DNA from 2 places in the Pseudarthrobacter sp. YAF2 genome. Region 2 is predicted to be linked to the other one. Evidence: riboswitches for the same ligand, from Rfam matches in the RefSeq annotation. Region 2 holds a riboswitch; the other holds the start of a gene.
The links. A riboswitch is a leader RNA that binds a small molecule or an ion and turns the genes downstream of it on or off. The one in region 2 is predicted to bind glycine.
Positions count from the first base shown of each region.

Region 1 (8,862 bases), on a different contig from region 2:
GGGATCATGGTCCGGTCCAGAGCCAGGTCCCGGTCCGAGAGCTTGCGGATGTAGCGCAGCAGTTGGGTCTCGGAGCGGTGGGTGTTGAACACCGGATGCTGCAGGTAGTCGGAGGAACGCTCGACTGCGGTCTCCAGCGCAAAGCCAGCGTGATCGGCAATCGTGCCACCGAAGATCCCGGCAACCTCGGCGACGATGGCCGGCGTCGTGGTTTCGTCCAGGGAGATGCCCACCGTGTCGGCGTCGATGAGGCGCAGGTTGATGCTGCGTGCCTCGGCGTCGGCCATGATGGCGGCCGCGCGTCCGGGGACCCGCACAGTCAGGGTGTCGAAGAAGCTCTGGTGCAGGACCTTGACTCCCGCAGCAGCAAGCGAGGCAGCCAGGCTGCGGGCGTGGCCGTGGGCCGTTTCGGCGATCGCCTTCAGGCCGTCCGGGCCGTGGTAGACGGCGTACATGGAGGCGACGATGGCCAGCAGCGCCTGCGCGGTGCAGATGTTGGACGTCGCTTTTTCGCGGCGGATGTGCTGCTCACGGGTCTGCAGCGCCAGGCGGTAGGCGGGAACACCGGCGTCATCCTTGGACACGCCCACCAGACGGCCGGGCAGCGACCGCTCCAGGCCCTTGCGGACAGCCATATACGCGGCATGCGGGCCGCCGAAGAACAACGGCACGCCAAAACGCTGGGCGGAACCGACCGCAATGTCCGCGCCCTGCTCGCCCGGAGGCGTGATCAGGGTCAGCGCCAGCAGATCCGCGGCAACGGTGACCAGAGCGCCGCGCTCCTTGGCGGCTGCGATGACGCCGGACTGGTCCCAGACCCGGCCCGAAACGCCGGGCTGCTGCAGCACGATGCCGTTAATGTCGCCCTCGGGCAGGCCTTGGGACAGGTCCGCAACCTCGACCTCGAAGCCGAGCGCCTCGGCCCGGCCCTGGACGATGGCAATGGTCTGCGGCAGCACGTCGATGTCCAGGACGGTCTTGCCGTCGGCGGCGGGCTTGGCCTTGTTGGACCGGCGCATCAGCAGCACGGCTTCCGCCACGGCGGTGGCTTCATCCAGCAGCGAGGCGTTGGCGATGGGCAGTCCCACCAGGTCCTGGACCATGGTCTGGAAATTCAGCAGTGCCTCGAGCCGGCCCTGCGAGATCTCAGGCTGGTACGGGGTGTAGGCGGTGTACCAAGCCGGCGATTCCAGGATGTTCCGGCGGATCACCGGCGGCGTGACGGTGTCGTAGTAGCCCTGTCCGATCAGTTGCACGGCCGTTTTGTTCTTTGCGGCCAGCTTCCGGAGTTCGGTGAGGACTTCCACTTCGCTGAGGGCGTCCTGCAGGCGAAGGGCGGTTTCCTGGCGGATGACTTTAGGAACGGCGGTGTCAACCAGGGAGTCGACAGTGTCGTAGCCAACGGCTTTGAGCATGGTGTCGACGTCGGCCTGGCGGCGCGCGCCAATATGGCGGTCTACGAAGGTGGTGGAGGCTGGGCTAACCGGCACGAAGGAACTCCATTTACTCAGGCGGCGCAGGGTACGCCACAGCTAGTCGGGTTCCTCCCCGCTCTGTATTGGACCTGAGAGTTTCCGCGGTTCCTGCCTGGCAGGACCCGCTTGCACCGTCGGTGAGCACAGCAGCTCCGCGCCCCAATCGGGACAGGAGAACCGCCTGCTGCTTTCCAGAGGTGCCTCGCCGCGGCGGTACGGGGGCCTGCGAGATTCCTGGGGAGGATTTGCTCCTACGGCGCCTGCCTGTACACCGGCAGAACTCTCCCGCCGCAGATCAAAGGCTATTCACTTGTTGGACCAGTCATGTACTGGATCATTCGGGCCGGTGACAGCCCTCACAACATTCCATTGTCCTATGCCGCAACCCTTCCCGGCAAATGGCGAAGGCTACCTGCGGAGCCGCTCCAGAGCTGCCAGGAGTTCCGCCACGTCAGCGTCCGCTCCCCCTTGCGGCGCCGGGCCGACGGACAGCATGGCATTGAAATACAGCCCGTCCCCCATGTAGAGGACCGCCTTAGCCAGCCCCGGCCCCACATCGGCCGCGATCTCATCCAGCCACCGCTGCTGGATAGCTGCGAAACGCCGCCGCGTTTCCTGGTGCGCCACCTCCGCAAGCCTGGTGGCGGCGACGATGGCCCGGTCCAGCGGAGTGTCCGCCCACACGGAGGACCGAATGAAGTAGGCAGCCGCCCCCTCGCCGGCCGCGGCCATGGCATCGGCGTCCTCCTTGGCCAGCCCGTCCAACCGGTCCAGCAGCACCTCAATGAGCGCTTCCTTGTTGGGGAAGTGGTAGAGCAGGCCACCCTTGGATACGCCGGCCTTCTTGGCGACTGCATCAAGCGTGGCCGCCCGCTCCCCCACGTCGATCAGCAGGGTTTCGAAGGCGTCAAGGACCGCATCACGGGCTACTGGCTGTCGAGGCATGCTTCCCATCATGCCCCGCGGCGGCGGAGAAACGGGAAATCGCCGCATTTCAAACTATACCGTCTGGACGGTATAGTTATTCCATGACGACTTCCCCCTCAACCCTGGCGCCCGCACCCGCCAGCGGGCCAGCCACACGCTCCCCGCGGCGCGACTGGCTCGCGCTGGGGCTCCTCATGTTCCCAGTGCTGCTCGTCGCCGTGGACAACACCGCCCTGACGTTCGCCTTGCCGGCCATCACCCGCGCCCTGGAACCCTCCGGCGTACACCTGCTGTGGATTATTGACGCCTATCCGCTGGTATTGGCCGGACTCCTGGTGTCGATGGGAAGCCTTGGCGACAGGATCGGGCGGCGCCGGCTGCTGATCATCGGCAGCATGGGCTTTGCCGGCCTGTCCGCCGCGACGGCTTTTGCGCCCACCGCGGAGTGGCTGATCGCCGGACGGGCAGCACTGGGTTTCTTCGGGGCGATGCTGATGCCATCCACGTTGTCGCTGATCCGCAACATCTTCCCGGAGCCCAACCGCCGGCGGATGGCCATCGCCATCTGGGCGGCAGGTTTTTCGGGTGGAGCCGCTCTGGGGCCGATCTTCGGGGGCTGGCTGGTGGAGCACTTCTGGTGGGGCGCCATTTTCCTGGTGGCGGTGCCGCTCATGCTTCCCCTGCTGGCGCTCGGGCGGATCTTGATCCCGGAATCCAAGGACCCGTCGCCGGGGAGAGTGGATGTCCCGAGCATCCTTTTGTCCATGCTGGTGATGGTTCCCACGGTCTACGGCATCAAGGACATTGCCACCGAGGGGCCAGGCCCGGCCGGCCTCGGCAGCATGGCTTTCGGCCTGGCGATGGGCGTAGTGTTCGTGCGGCGCCAGCACCGCCTGGAACACCCCCTGCTGGATATGTCGCTGTTCCGGAACCGGGTGTTCAGCATGGCCATCAGTGCCAACATCCTGGCCCTGTTTTCCTTCAATGGTTTCATCCTGTTCCTTGCCCAGCATCTCCAGCTCCTTGAGGGCCTGACCCCGTCCGCCGCGGGCGTGGCAATGATTCCGGCACTCGCGGCCACAGTGGTTGCCGGCTTGGTGGTGGTGCCGCTGGTCCGCAAAGTGCGGCCGGGGTATGTGGTGGGTGCCGGCCTGGCTTTCAGCGCTACGGGCTACAGCCTGGTGACGTTCGGCAACCACGACGGCGGCCCCGCACTGCTGCTGGCGGCGCTGCTGATCCTGGCGCTGGGCGTGGGGACGGCGGAAACCATTTCGAACGACCTCATCCTGGGATCCGCTCCGCCGGAAAAATCCGGTGCCGCTGCCGCCATTTCCGAAACAGGCTACGAGGTGGGCTCATTGCTGGGTACGGCCGTCTTGGGATCCATCCTGACTGCCTCCTACCAGCACAACCTGCACCTCCCGGCCGGATTGGACGCCATGCTCCCGGGGACTTCGCTGCACAATGCCGGGGAAACGCTGGCCGGCGCCATGGAAGCGGCCGCCGTCCTGCCCGGCCCGCTGGCCGACGCCGTCCGGGATGCCGCCGCCGCTGCGTTCGATTCCGGCGTGCACATCACGGCGGCGATTGGGCTGGTGCTGATGGCGACGGCGGCAGTCCTGGCCGCCGTCGTCCTCCGCAAGGTGCCGAAGGCCGCCTGACCCAACGAAGGCAAAAAAATTGCCCGGTACCGGATCAGTTCCGGTACCGGGCGCCCACACGTCCAACTGCGGGACGCGTGGCTTACTTGGAGTCCGCGGCAGTGACGCTGGCCGTGGGCTTCATGTTTTCGGCCTGCACCATCCAGGCGAACTGCTCCAGCCGGGCGATGAACTCGTGCAGGAGATCCGCGGAGGTGGGGTCTTCCTCATCCACCTCGTCATGGACTTTCCGCATGGTGCCCACGGCAGCTTCGAGGGCGGCCACGATCCGGTCAATAGCGTCCTTGGTGCTGATCAGCCCCTCGGGGAACTGGGCCAGACTGGTGGATTCGGCAACGGTGGCGCTGCGGCCATCCGGCAGGGCGTGCAGGGCGCGCATGCGTTCGGCCGTGTCGTCGGCGAACTGACGGGCCGCGTCGACGATTTCGTCGAGCTGCAGGTGGAGGTCGCGGAAATTGGTTCCCACAATGTTCCAGTGCGCCTGCTTGCCCTGGATGTGCAGTTCGATCAGGTCCGCCAGGACAGCCTGCAGGTTGTTGGTCAGGGTCGGTGAAGCTTTCATGCATCCTCCTCGATTGGTCCAGTAAGGCCGACGCTACCAGCGACGGACGGCCCTGCGGTGGGCAATCCGGAAATTTCTCAGTGAGCTTACTAATTATGGAGATCAGTCATAAACGAACGTGATTCATATTGCGTCTTGCATCACAGGGCCGGCACCCTCATACTAAATGAACGCCATTCATATAGTGACCTCCGTCTCACGGCCTTCCAGAAAGTGGTGCCATGACAGAGACAATCCGCACCAGTACCTCAAAATCCGGTCCCCATGCCCATGCGCCGTCCGCGGACGGCATCAGCGCCAAGGGACTCAAGGGCGGCCAGCTCGGGCTCCTCGCCGTCGTCGTCCTGGGCATTTCAACCATCGCCCCCGCTTACACGCTTACCAGCGCGCTTGGACCCACCGTCAACGAAGCCGGGCTCCAGCTGCCAGTCATCTTCCTGATCGGTTTCATCCCCATGATCCTGGTCTCGCTCGCCTACCGGGAACTCAACGCCGATTCCCCGGACAGCGGCACCACCTTTACCTGGGTCACCAAAGCGTTCGGCCCCTGGATCGGCTGGATGGGCGGTTGGGGCCTGCTGGCCGCCAACATCGTCGTGCTGTCCAACCTGGCCGGCGTCGCCGTCGATTTCTTCTATCTCTTCCTGTCCCAGGTCGCAGGCTCCCCCGAGCTGGCAGGCCTCGCGGACAACAAGGCGCTGAACGTCATTACCTGCTTCGTGTTCGTGGCGCTGGCAGTCTGGGTGAGCTACCGCGGCCTGCACACCACCAAAGTGGTGCAATACAGCCTGGTGGGATTCCAGCTGTTGGTCCTGGGCCTGTTCGTTGCCATGGCCTTCGCCAACTGGTCCACGTCCGAAACGGCAATCCCGTTCAGCTGGGACTGGTTCGACGTCACCAAGATCGAGACGTTCGGCCAGATTGCCGCCGGCATCTCGCTGTCAATCTTCGTGTACTGGGGCTGGGATGTGTGCCTCACGGTCAACGAGGAAACAGCGAACGGCCAGAAGACTGCCGGACTGGCCGGCACCCTCACCGCCGTGATCGTCCTGGCCATCTACCTCCTGGTCAGCATCGCCACCATGATGTTCGCCGGCGTCGGGGATACCGGCAACGGCCTGAACAACGCGGACAACCAAGAGAACATCTTCACGGCCCTGGCCTCCCCCATCATGGGCCCCTTCGCCATCCTGATGTCCCTCGCCGTGCTGTCCAGCTCCGCGGCTTCACTGCAGTCCACGTTCATGTCGCCGTCCCGGAGCCTGCTGGCCATGGCGCACTACGGCGCCCTGCCGGAACCGTTCAGCCGGATCAGCAGGAAGTTCGCGACGCCGGGCTACGCCACCATTGCCGCCGGAATCCTGTCCGCCGGGTTCTACGCGGTGATGCATGTGGTCAGCGAAAACGTCCTGAATGACACCATCCTGGCCCTGGGCCTGATGATCTGCTTCTACTACGGCCTTACGGCGCTGGCCTGCACCTGGTACTTCCGCCACAGCCTGTTCAACAGCATGCGCCACTTCGTGCTGCGGTTGGTCTGCCCTGTAGTGGGCGGGGTGGGATTGTTCGTGGTGTTCGTCCAGACCGCCGTGGACAGCCTGGCGCCGGAGTTCGGCAGTGGTTCGGAGGTCTTCGGTGTGGGCCTGGTGTTCATCCTGGGCATCGGCATACTGGCCCTGGGCGCCGTCGTCATGCTGGTGGTGTCCCGCACGCACCCGGGCTTCTTCCGCGGCGAAACGCTCAAGAAGGACACGCCCGCCCTGGTGGTCCCGGAATAGGTCAGTAAGTACGAAAGGTGCCGTGCCCCGCCCGGGGCACGGCACCTTTTTCGTTGTCACCAGTAGTGCGCCACGTCCACCACCAAGCGGGAGCCGGAGCCCGGCCCATCCAAGGTGAGTACACGGAACGGCAGGCGCGCCCGCACGCCCAGTCCCAGGCTTGTGTAGCCCTCGAAGCTTCCCGCGGAAACCACGTGGCGGAAAGTCTGGTACCCGGAAACGTTGCTCAGTTCAGTGGTGTTTCCGGGGGTGTAGGTGGGGTTCCCGTTTTGGTCGTAGGAGGGGGCCTTGATGCTGATGTGCAGGCGTGCACCGCCCCTGACGGGAATGACGGACCCCGAGCCCTCCTGCTCGATCCGGGGTACGTACTGCACTGTGTAGGAGACGGCGGGCCCGTTGAGGTCCACAACCAGCCGGTCGAAGCAGTAGTGCTGGCCCGTCCTGACGTTCGTGACGGATGCCGTACCGGTATCCTGGCCGGATTTCGCCAGCGAGCCCCAGGTGAGGCCGCAGTATGGGGCGGCGGACGCCGGGCCCGAGGACACGAATCCCACCCCCACGGCCAGCAGGATGGCCGAGAGCCAAACAGAGAATTTTTTCATTGCCGCGCCAGCCAGGAATAAAGCCATTGGATGCTTCCAGCGTAGGAGCGTTGGAAGCCGGAAACGAGGGAGCATTTTGGTAACGACGGCGGCGTGAGACAACGCGGCGCCGGCCACCCCACAGGGGCAACCGGCGCCGGAAAGAACGGGTAGGGGTCAGCCCTCGCAGTCGCGGCAGTACTTCAGGCCGTCCTTTTCGCGGGCCACCTGCGACCGGTGGCGGACCAGGAAGCAGGACGAACAGGTGAATTCGTCGGACTGCTCGGGAACCACAATGACGGTGAGTTCCTCGTTGGACAGGTCGGCGCCGGGGAGGTCGATGCCTTCAGCGGTGTCGTTCTCGTCGACATCGATGACTGCGGTCTGCGCGTTGCCGCTCCGGGACGCCTGGAGGGCCTCGAGGGAGTCAGCGGGAGACTCTTCTTCCTGCTTGCGTGGAGCATCGTAATCGGTAGCCATTAGCGTGTTCACTTTCGTTGCTGCACAGCGCCATTTCAGGCACCTCAGTGCAGCAGTTTAGGCCATGATCCCGCTACCGGCGCAATAGTGTGGTCAAGCAGACATTTCGCCGGTAGCAGCGCCTGTCCGGGCGTGCTCCGACCGGGCCTGGTCGGCTCCGACGGACACACCGCTCAGTGCCGGGAGCCACCCCCACCGGGTGGCGTCGGCCATCGCCGCGGTGGCCTGGGACTCGGATTCACAGGTAAAGGTGTCCAGGGCCCAGTCGCGGAGCCGGGCAAGCAGGGTAGCCGTCATCCCTGAAACCTACGCAGGCATTGTTGTGGCCACGTTTCGCCCCGGTCTCCCCCGGATTAAATCCGTTGCCGAATCCAGGAGGATTCTTCAGGGGGTTCTTCAGGCAGGTGGCGCCGTGCTGCTGCGCAGGACCAGTTCCGGCTGCACCACAAGAGTCCGCGGTCCCTCTGCGCCGTCGAACGTCGTGAGCATCATCTGCATACAGCGCCTGCCCAGTTCTTCGAAATCCTGCCGGACCACCGTCAGCGGCGGGCTGAAGTACGCGGATTCGGGTTGGTCATCGAAGCCCACCAGGGAAACGTCCTTCGGCACGTCCAGGCCTGCTTCGTTCAAGGCACGCAGGATCCCCAGTGCCATCTGGTCGTTGCCCACGAAGAGGGCGGTGGCGCGCCGGTCAGCCGCCAGCCGCCGGCCAATGTCGTAGCCGCTGCCGGCGCTCCAGTCTCCCTCGATCAGAAGATCCGCCTCAAGCCCGGCGGCCGCCAGGGTGGAGCGCCAGCCGTCGGACCGCGCCACGGCGTCAATCCAGTCCTGCGGCCCCGCGACGTGCCCGATCCGGGTGTGGCCCTGCGCTAAGAGGTGCCGGACGGCCAGTTCGGCTCCCTTGCGCTGGTCCACCCGGACACCGCCAACAGCGTCATTCCCGTCGGAGCCAACGGCCACCACCGGAACGCCAATAGGCAATTCCGCCAGCGCCGCCAACGTGGCCAAGTGCGGAACAATCACCACTATTCCGTCCACCGATTGGTCCAGGAAGTGCCTGACGGCGTCCAGGATCGAGTCCCTGGTGACTTCCCGCAGCGCAGCAACGCTGACAAAGTACCCTGCGTCCCGCGCCGCCCGTTCGACTCCCAGCATGGTGTTGGCGGGGCCGTACTGCGACAGCTCGCTGCCCAAGACACCGATGGTTTGCGAGCGCCGGGTGACCAGGCTGCGGGCGGCAGTGTTGCGGCGGTAGCCAAGTTCGGCAATCGCCGCTTCCACCTTGTGCCGTGTCCCCGTGCTGACGTTGGGGTGGTTGTTGACCACCCGCGAGACGGTTTGGTGCGAGACCCCGGCCAGCCCCGCCACGTCCTCAAGCCTTGGCAACCGCCGGGGCCG
Region 1 is NZ_JBFRDA010000029.1:24,221-33,082, reverse strand. Features, by position in the region: partial or broken gene AB4Y79_RS21030 (glycine dehydrogenase (aminomethyl-transferring)) at 1-1,490, opposite strand, end outside; glycine riboswitch at 1,677-1,773, opposite strand; gene AB4Y79_RS21025 (TetR/AcrR family transcriptional regulator) at 1,884-2,420, opposite strand; gene AB4Y79_RS21020 (MFS transporter) at 2,504-4,063, shown strand; gene AB4Y79_RS21015 (Dps family protein) at 4,146-4,625, opposite strand; gene AB4Y79_RS21010 (APC family permease) at 4,847-6,403, shown strand; gene AB4Y79_RS21005 (AMIN-like domain-containing (lipo)protein) at 6,460-7,005, opposite strand; gene AB4Y79_RS21000 (DUF4193 domain-containing protein) at 7,162-7,464, opposite strand; gene AB4Y79_RS20995 (hypothetical protein) at 7,558-7,761, opposite strand; gene AB4Y79_RS20990 (LacI family DNA-binding transcriptional regulator) at 7,861-8,862, opposite strand, start outside.
Region 1: it holds a riboswitch for glycine, as region 2 does, so the genes downstream of both, AB4Y79_RS21030 (glycine dehydrogenase (aminomethyl-transferring)) here and cycA (D-serine/D-alanine/glycine transporter) in region 2, are expected to answer to the same signal.

Region 2 (8,862 bases):
AGGAGGTGGCGGACGGAATCGGGGCTGAAACTCATGAAGGTCACGGCCACGTTGTCCAGCGCGGAGCTTTCGGGCTCCCAGCCTTCGCTGCGGAGCACTTCCAGTACCCGGTCCTCCAGCTTGAGCTGGTACGGGCTTGGATGCTTGAGCTCAATAGCCAGGCCCACGGGGCGGCCCGCTCCACGAAGGATGTCCAGGAGCTCCGGAAGGGTCAGGAATTGTTCCGAGCGGGCGCCGTACGTTTCGGGGATCCGCACCCCTTTCCAGGACGAGAAGTCCAGCTGCCGCAGTTCATGCAGCGTCCGGTCCCCCACCGGGCCCGTCCCGTCCGAGGTCCGGTCCAGGTTGGCGTCGTGGAGCAGGACCACGTGCTGGTCCCGGGTCAGGTGGACATCGCACTCCACCCCGTCGGCCCCGTCAGCCAGGGCCTGCAGGTAGGCGGCGCGGGTATGTTCGGCATAGGTGCCGCTTGAGCCCCGGTGGGCGTAGACCAACGGCCGCTGCGGCACAGACTCGTCAGTTGTCATGCTCACACGGTAGCGGACCGGCTTCCGCCTTCGGGGCTAGGCTTGGCACATGCAGGTGAACTCTGAGGCAACTACCGGGCACGCCACGCAGGATGCACCAGCGGAGGCGACGCGGCAGGTGCCGCAGGGCACCCAGGCGGCAGGCGCCGTCGTCACCCGGGAGCCTGGTTCCGGTGACGCCGAAAAGGCGGCAGCGCTGCGGAAGATGAAGCTGCTGGCGCTGAGCCTGCTGATTGCCATGGCCGTGATTTTTGTCTTCGCGTTTGCCCTGCAGAAGGACTATCCGTGGCTGCAGTACGTTCGTGCGGCCGCCGAGGGCGGCATGGTGGGTGCGCTGGCCGACTGGTTCGCCGTGACCGCTTTGTTCAAGTACCCCATGGGCATCAAGATTCCGCACACCGCCATCATTCCCCGCCGGAAAGACCAGATCGGGGCCTCCCTGGGCGAGTTCGTGGAGACGAATTTCCTCTCCGAACAGGTGGTCCAGGACAAGCTGGCCAGCGTCAACATCGCCGGCCGTGCCGGCCAGTGGCTGGCCACGCCAGGTGGTGCGGAGCGGGTGGCCAAGGAGGGGGCCGCCGTGATCCGCGGCGCCTTCAAGGTCCTGAATGACGACGACGTCCAGGCAGTCATCGAGGGCATGGTGCGCAAGCATCTGCTCACCCCGCCGTGGGGGCCGCCGGTGGGCAGGCTCGCCGAGCGGATCTTCCATGACGGGCACCACCACACGCTGGTGGACCTGATGGTGGACCGCGCCGCAGACTGGGTGGACGACAACCACGAGACGGTCAGCCGCCTGGTGTCCGACCGCTCCCCCACGTGGGTGCCGCAGTTCGTTGACGGCCTGGTGGGCGACAAGGTGTACGTCGAGATCCTGAAGTTCGTCCGGGCCGTCCAGGCCGACCCCAACCACCAGGTGCGGCAGTCGATCGACAAGTACCTGAACGACCTCGCGCAGGACCTTCAGCACGACCCGGCCATGATCGCCCGCGCGGAGGACATCAAGGCGCAGGTCCTGGGGGACCCCGAGGTGCGCGAACTGGCGTCCCGCACGTGGGGCACCGTCAAGAATGCGCTGCTGGGGGCCGTGGACGATCCCCACAGCGAACTCACCATCAAGTTCAAGGCAGCCGTCCGGGACTTCGGGTCGCGGCTGGTCGAGGACCCAGAACTGGCGGGGAAGGTCAACGCCTGGATCGGCGACGCAGCGGGCTACCTGGTCAGGACCTATCGTTCGGACATCGCCGGCGTCATCACGGACACCGTGGCACGCTGGGATGCGGAGGAGACCTCGCAGAAGATCGAACTGCAAGTGGGCAAGGACCTGCAGTTCATCCGGATCAACGGGACGGTGGTGGGTTCCCTGGCAGGGCTGGCGATCTTCACGGTGGCGCAGCTGATCTTTGGGTAACGTTTTTCTGCGCTGCGCAAAGACGTACGACGGCGGCACGAGGCTGGGCGTGCGCGGCGCCTTGGCAGTAACCGACATTGCAGGACACGAGCAGGGTGCGTACGTCAGGAGTAGGCCGCAAGTCAGAATGTCGGTGCCTCGATGGATGATGTTTCCATGACGATCAGCGGCAGTAGTGGGGTGGCTTTGGAGGGTATCCATGCCTCTGTTGCTGCCCTTGATGTGCTGGATCGTGAGGACGCTTTACTGGCTGCGGGGGTTGGTGTTGGTGCCGGTGTTGACGTGCTGCAGCGGCGGTACGAGCTCCGGCTGGAACGGCTGGAGGTAACGTCCCGTTTGAAGGCACGGCTGGCCGCCGTAGAAGCCCGGGACGCGGTGGAGTGCGTTGGGTTGCAGCAGGCACTGCTTGCCCCGGACGCGCCGGTGCATGAGCGGACGTATGCCGAGATTTCTGCCGTAGAAGAGATCGCAGGGGTCCTGACCATCAGCTCTGGCGCTGCGGGCGCGTTCGTGGAGCAGTCCCGGCGGGTGTGCGCCCTGCCGCCGGTCCTGGCGGCTCTGTCTGCCGGGGACCTGTCTTGGCCGCACGCGAAAATTGTTGCTGACGAGACCGAAGGCCTTTCACCGGCCGGTGCCGGCGGGCTGGTGGCTCACTTCTTCGACCCCGACGCGCCGAACCCGGCCCGCGGCGCTGCGCCCGGTGAACTCGCGCCGTCCCGGTTCCGGGCCAAGGTCCGCGCCTGGCGGGAGCGCCACCATCCCGAGACATTGGCGAAGCGGCACGCGAAGGAGGTGGCGGACCGGCGGATGGACTACAGCCCGGACCGGGACGGCATGGCCTGGATCTCGCTCTGCCTTCCCGGCGACACCGCCTGCGCCATCTGGAACCGCACCACCGCCACCGCCCGCGGCCTCCAAGGCCCCACGGAAGAGCGGACGCTGTCCCAGCTCCGCGCCGACGTCGCAGCTTCGCTCCTCCTCGGTGCAGGAAACGCCACCACCGCTGACACCCGCAGTGCTCCGATTGAAGGAGCCGCCACGGAAATGGGCAAAGTCCCCACCCCGCGGGCCGATGTGCTGGTCATGGTGCCGGTGTTCTCCCTGCTCGGCATCACTGACGAACCCGCAGAACTGGACGGCCACGGCCCCATCCCAGCATCCATGGCACGCAAACTCGTCGCGGACGGGGCGGAGTCGTTCTTCCGGGTCCTGGTCGACCCCCGCGACGGGGCCCCCTTGGAGATCGGCCGCACCCGCTACCGGCTCCCCGAAACCATCAAACAGTGGATCCGGATGCGAGACGGAAAATGCACCTTCCCCGGCTGCAACAACCGCACCCCGGACAACGACACCGACCACCTCACCGCTTGGGAACACGGCGGTAGAACAGACGTCCGGAACCTGGGACAACTCTGCCCCAAACATCACCGGCTCAAACACGCCCGGCCATGGATCCCCGACCCCGCGACGGATAACCGCTCTCCGGGCTGGACCTCACCAACAGGCCGCCACTACAACCCCGAACACCCAGACCCCGAACCAACCCACTGGCCGGCGGGACTTTTCCCGATGCCCGCTGTAACCCAAGGTGTAGATCCCAGCCCGGAAGACCTCCCGCAGTGGGAACCGGACGACGACAAACTCATAGACCTCCACGACCTCTCACCCGAGGACCCGGTGTGGGCGGAGTTCTTCACCAAACCGTTCGCACTGTCCGGTTGACTCGGCCTGCCGTCCCGCGACAGGTCCCTACGCGAAGGACTCCAGTCCTACGCCTGCGGCCTCAAGTCCTGCCCTGATCCGGGCCGCCATTTCTACCGCGGCAGGGCTCCCGCCCTGAAGGCGCAGCGAATCCGGGCGGATCGAAACCACGGTTCCGTCCACGGCCACCACATCGCCTTGAGTTGCCAGGCGGACGGCGCGTTCGACGACCGCATCGACGTCGTGCAGGACCGCGTTCTCCTCCGAGAGTGGCACCAGGCTGCCGTCGCCGAGGTAGGCGCGGTCAGCGAAGGCCTCCGTAAACACCGGGTGACCGGCTTCCTTGGCCTGCTTCAACAGCTCCGAGCCAGAGAAGCCCAGGAAGGGAAGGCCGGGATCGTAGGCGTTGACTGCCGCGACCACCGCGGAGGCCTGCTCGGCGTCGTGGATCAATGCCTCATACAGGGCTCCGTGCGGCTTTACGTAGTCCACTGAGGCACCCACGGCGTGGGCCACGCCGTCGAGCGCGCCCAGCTGGTACAGCACGTCACCGAAGAGCTCGTCAAAGCTCATGTCCAGCGAGCGGCGGCCATAGCCGGCCAAATCGCGGTAGCCAAGGTGCGCCCCAACGGTGACGTCCAGGTCGTAGGCCGCCCGGCAGCTGTCAAGCATGGTGATGGGGTCACCGGCGTGGAGGCCGCAGGCCACGTTGGCGCTGGTGGCCAACTGGAACATCGCCGGATCGCCACCCGCGGTCCAGGAGCCGAATGATTGACCTACGTCAGCGTTGAGATCCAAGTGTGTTGCCTTCCAGCGTCAGGTTGTCCGGCGCGGCAGCGGCGGTCAGCTCGCCGGGAATGGTATCCGGCATCGGCCCAAACGCTTCGCGCGCGTTCTTGGCCACAGCGCGGCCCATCATGAGGTTACCGGCTCCGCCCACAACAGCCCCTATCCCGAATGGCAGGGCCCGGCCGAACAAGGCAGTGCCCTGGCGCTTCAGGAGGTTCTTCAGGAAGGCCGCCTGGACCCGCTTCCGGACGCTCCCGAAGCCCGGCACCACCATCGATCTGGAGAGGACGCTCCCCCAGGCGTTGCCGGCGCTGTTGCCGGCTGCCTGGCCGGTGAGCGTGCCCAGCAGGGCGGTACCCTCCTCACCGAGCATGATGGCCATGACCATGGTGCCGGCTTTTTCCGGATTGGTGAGGCGGATGCCGTGGAGCTCAGCCAGCGACGTTGCGTAAAGAGCTGTGGCCTCGAGGAAACCGACGGTGGCGGCCGCGGACAGTCCCAGCGAGGCGACAGTTCCAACACCAGGGACGACGGCGGTGGCACCCACCAGGGCGCCCCCGCCGGCCACGGCCCGAAGGTAGTCACGCTCTGCGATGTGCGCCAACTGGGCGGCGGTGGCCCGGGGATGCTTCTTCTGGAGCCTGCGGATATAGCCGACCACCAGGGGCCGCTGGATCTGCACTGCCTTCAGCAGCATGTTGTGGATACCGGGCTTGGGCTTGCCGTCGGCGTCGAACATTGCGCTGTGGGCGGTTTCCTGTGCGATGCGTACTGCGGGATTGCTGCGCCGGGCCATGGTCACCTTCATTCAAATCGACCTGCAGCGGTTGGGCTGCCGTGCTTTTCCATCCTATGCGGATGAACACTAAGCATGCTGAACTTTCGGGTCTGCGGCTCCCCGGCCGGTCGGCTGCGGCGGCAGGATGCAGCACCTGGACCTCACCGCCGCCGCTGCAACCCGCCGTCGGCCGTTATTTCCTGGCCTGCTGGACCTCGTGCTCTGCCGCCCCGGCGTCCTGGCCACCACTGCGCCCGGCCGCAGCGTTATCCGCGCGCAGCTCTGCCCGGAAGACCTCGAAGCGGGCAAGATGGGCGGGCCGGCGGCGCAGGATGGCCCATGCCACGCCAAGGACGACGAACCAGATGGGCGTTACCAGCAGTGCAACCAGCGTGTCGGGCTGGGTGGTCAGGGCCCACAGGACGAAAGCGAAGAACGCGTACACCACCCATACGGCGGGGATGCCACCGGGCATCTTGAACTTCGACGCCGCATGCAGGTGCGGCCGGCGGCGCCGGAAGGAGATGTAGCTGGCGAGGATGATCGACCAGACGAAGACGAAGCAGACGGCTGACACGGTGGTCACCATTTCAAAGGCCTTGCCAACGTCCTGGCCGGCATACATCAGTACGACGCCGGACAGCAGCAGGACGCAGGACAGGAACAGTGCGTTGCTGGGCACCTTCCTCGTGGAGAGGCGGCCGAACATGCCGGGGGCGTCGCCTTCCTGGGCCAGTCCGAAGACCATGCGGGAGGTGGAGTAGATGCCGGAGTTCGCGGAAGACATGGCCGAGGTGAGGACCACCAGGTTGACCACCGTGGCTGCGGCACCAAGGCCGGCCAGGGAGAACATGCCGATGAAGGGGCTGTGGCCTGCGGCGAACTGGGTCCACGGAGTGACGGCCATCAGGATGACCAGCGCGCCGACATAGAAGAGCAGCACGCGGACGGGGATGGCGTTAATGGCCCTGGGCAGCGTGCGTTCGGGGTTCTTGGCCTCGGCCGCGGTGGTGCCCACCAGTTCGATGCCCACGAAGGCGAACACGGCGATCTGGAATCCGGCCACGAAGCCCATGAACTCGTTGGGGAAGAACCCGCCGTGGCTCCACAGGTTGGTGAAGCTTGCAGTGCCCGCGTCGCTTTGGAAACCGGTGAAGATCATGAAGAGACCCACGATAATCAGGGCAGCGATGGCGACGATCTTGATGAGGGCGAACCAGAACTCGGTCTCACCGAAAGCCTTGACGGTGGCGAGGTTCAGCAGGAGCAGGATGGCAACGGTGGCCAGGCCCGGGATCCAGAGCGGCAGCGCCGGCCAGAGTTCCTTTGAGTAGCCGGCAATGGCGATGACGTCCGCGATTCCGGTGATCACCCAGCAGAACCAGTACGTCCAGCCGGTAAAGAAGCCTGCCCACGGTCCGAGGAGGTCAGCCGCGAAGTCACTGAAGGACTTGTAGTTCAGGTTGCTCAGCAGCAGTTCGCCCATGGACCGCATCACGAAGAAGAGCATGAAGCCGATGATCATGTACACGAAGATCACGGATGGTCCGGCCGCGGAGATGGTCTTGCCGGATCCCATGAACAGGCCGGTGCCGATCGCTCCGCCGATCGCGATGAGCTGGATGTGCCGGTTGGTGAGCTGCCGCTCCAGGTGGGGAGGCTCGCTGCGGGCTGCCGCAGTGCCGCCTTGGTTGCGGGCTGGTTCGCCGTTGGACGTGGGGGGATGAATCGCCATGAGGAACTCCATCGATAAAGCGGCCTTTTCGGGGCCGCAAAAGATTTGGTTCCTCCCCGCTCTGTAGTAAACCTGAGAGTTTCCGCAGCCCAGGGCCGCTTGCACCGTCGGTGAGCCAGGGACATGCCTGGCTGCTTTCCAGAGTTGCCTGTCCGCGGCGGTACGTGGGCCTGAGAGTTTCCTGGGGAGGATTTGCTCCTACGGCGCCTGTTGAATGTACCGGGCAGGGCTCTCCCGCCGCAGGTCGAAGGCATGTTCAGTTGGACGCCGCAGCCCTGGGGGCCGCGGCGGGTCATGCGATGGGATGGGCGCCGGCTGGTGTGCCGCTCCGGATACGTTGAGCCGGCCACCGGCGGCGCCAGTCCCGGGGTTCAGTGTGGTGTCCGTCACGATCGAAAGTCAAACTTGTCCCGACGCACGCGGGACGGAAGGGTGCCACGTTCCGGGTCCGCTCCCTGCGGCAGTCGCCCGATTTGCCACCGGCGGCTAATCCCGATACCTTGTGAGCCGAATCACCCACATTTGAATAAGCCTTTCGAGCTGTGACGGGAGAGTCCTCCCGGCGAAACACCGGGCAGGCGCCGTAGGAGCAAATCCTCCCCAGGAATCTCTCAGGCCCCCGTACCGTCATGGCGAGGCGACTCTGGAAAGCAACCAGGCTTGTGCTTGGTTCACCGACGGTGCAAGCGGTCCCCTGCCAAGAGCAGGCAACGCGGAATCTCTCAGGTCCAATACAGAGCGGGGAGGAACCCATCCCATGCCGTGCCATCCTTGGCCGGCCAGAACTGGAGTTCCTCATGACGATTCAATCGCATCCAACATCGTTTGTTGACCGCCATATCGGCGCACGCCGCCAGTCCGACGTCGACACCATGCTCAAAGCCGTGGGCTACGACAGCGTGGATGGCCTCGTTGACATCGCCGTTCCCGCGTCCATCCGCCAGGAAACTGCGCTCAAGCTGAGCGAAGCCCTTAGCGAGGTGGAGGTCCTTGCCGAGCTGCGCCGGATCGCCGGCAGGAACAAGACCGCAGTCCAGATGATCGGCCAGGGCTACTACGACACCGTGACCCCGCCGGTGATCCGCCGCAACATCCTGGAATCGCCGGCTTGGTACACCGCCTACACCCCGTACCAGCCGGAAATCTCGCAGGGCCGGCTCGAGGCACTGCTGAACTTCCAGACCATGGTGCAGGACCTTACGGCCCTCCCCGTGGCCAACGCCTCGCTGCTGGATGAGGCCACCGCCGTGGCCGAGGCCGTGCTGCTGATGCGCCGGGCCAACAAAAACAAGACGGCCAAAGACGGCAAGACCGTATTGGACGCCGACCTCCTCCCGCAGACCATCGCCATCGTCCTGGGCCGCGCCGAGGCCCTGGGCTTCGAGGTGGAAATCGCCGACCTCACGGGCGGCCTGCCCGACGGCGACATTAACGGCGTGGTCCTGCAGCAGCCCGGCGTCTCCGGCCGCGTCTGGGACCAATCCGCGGTCATCGCCGACGCCAAGGACCGCGGCGCCCTGGTCACGGTCGCAGCCGACCTGCTGGCCCTCACCCTCATCACCCCGCCGGGCGAGCAGGGCGCGGACATCGCCGTCGGCTCCACCCAGCGTCTTGGCGTGCCGTTGTTCTTTGGGGGGCCGCACGCCGCCTACATGGCCGTTCGCGACGGCATGGAACGCACGCTCCCCGGCCGCATCGTGGGCGTGTCCAAGGACAACGCCGGCGCGCCCGCCTACCGCCTGGCCCTGCAGACCCGCGAGCAGCACATCCGCCGCGAGAAGGCCACCTCCAACATCTGCACCGCGCAGGCACTGCTGGCCATCGTCTCCTCCTTCTACGCCGTCTACCACGGCCCCGACGGCCTGAAGGCGATCGCCGAAACCGTCCACAACAACGCAAGGGTCCTGGCTACCGCCCTCAC
Region 2 is NZ_JBFRDA010000015.1:544-9,405, reverse strand. Features, by position in the region: gene AB4Y79_RS15900 (glycerophosphodiester phosphodiesterase) at 1-527, opposite strand, end outside; gene AB4Y79_RS15895 (DUF445 domain-containing protein) at 733-1,938, shown strand; gene AB4Y79_RS15890 (HNH endonuclease signature motif containing protein) at 2,095-3,660, shown strand; gene AB4Y79_RS15885 (LamB/YcsF family protein) at 3,688-4,437, opposite strand; gene AB4Y79_RS15880 (hypothetical protein) at 4,421-5,224, opposite strand; gene cycA (D-serine/D-alanine/glycine transporter) at 5,400-6,941, opposite strand; glycine riboswitch at 6,993-7,089, opposite strand; glycine riboswitch at 7,090-7,188, opposite strand; glycine riboswitch at 7,478-7,578, shown strand; partial or broken gene AB4Y79_RS15870 (glycine dehydrogenase (aminomethyl-transferring)) at 7,739-8,862, shown strand, end outside.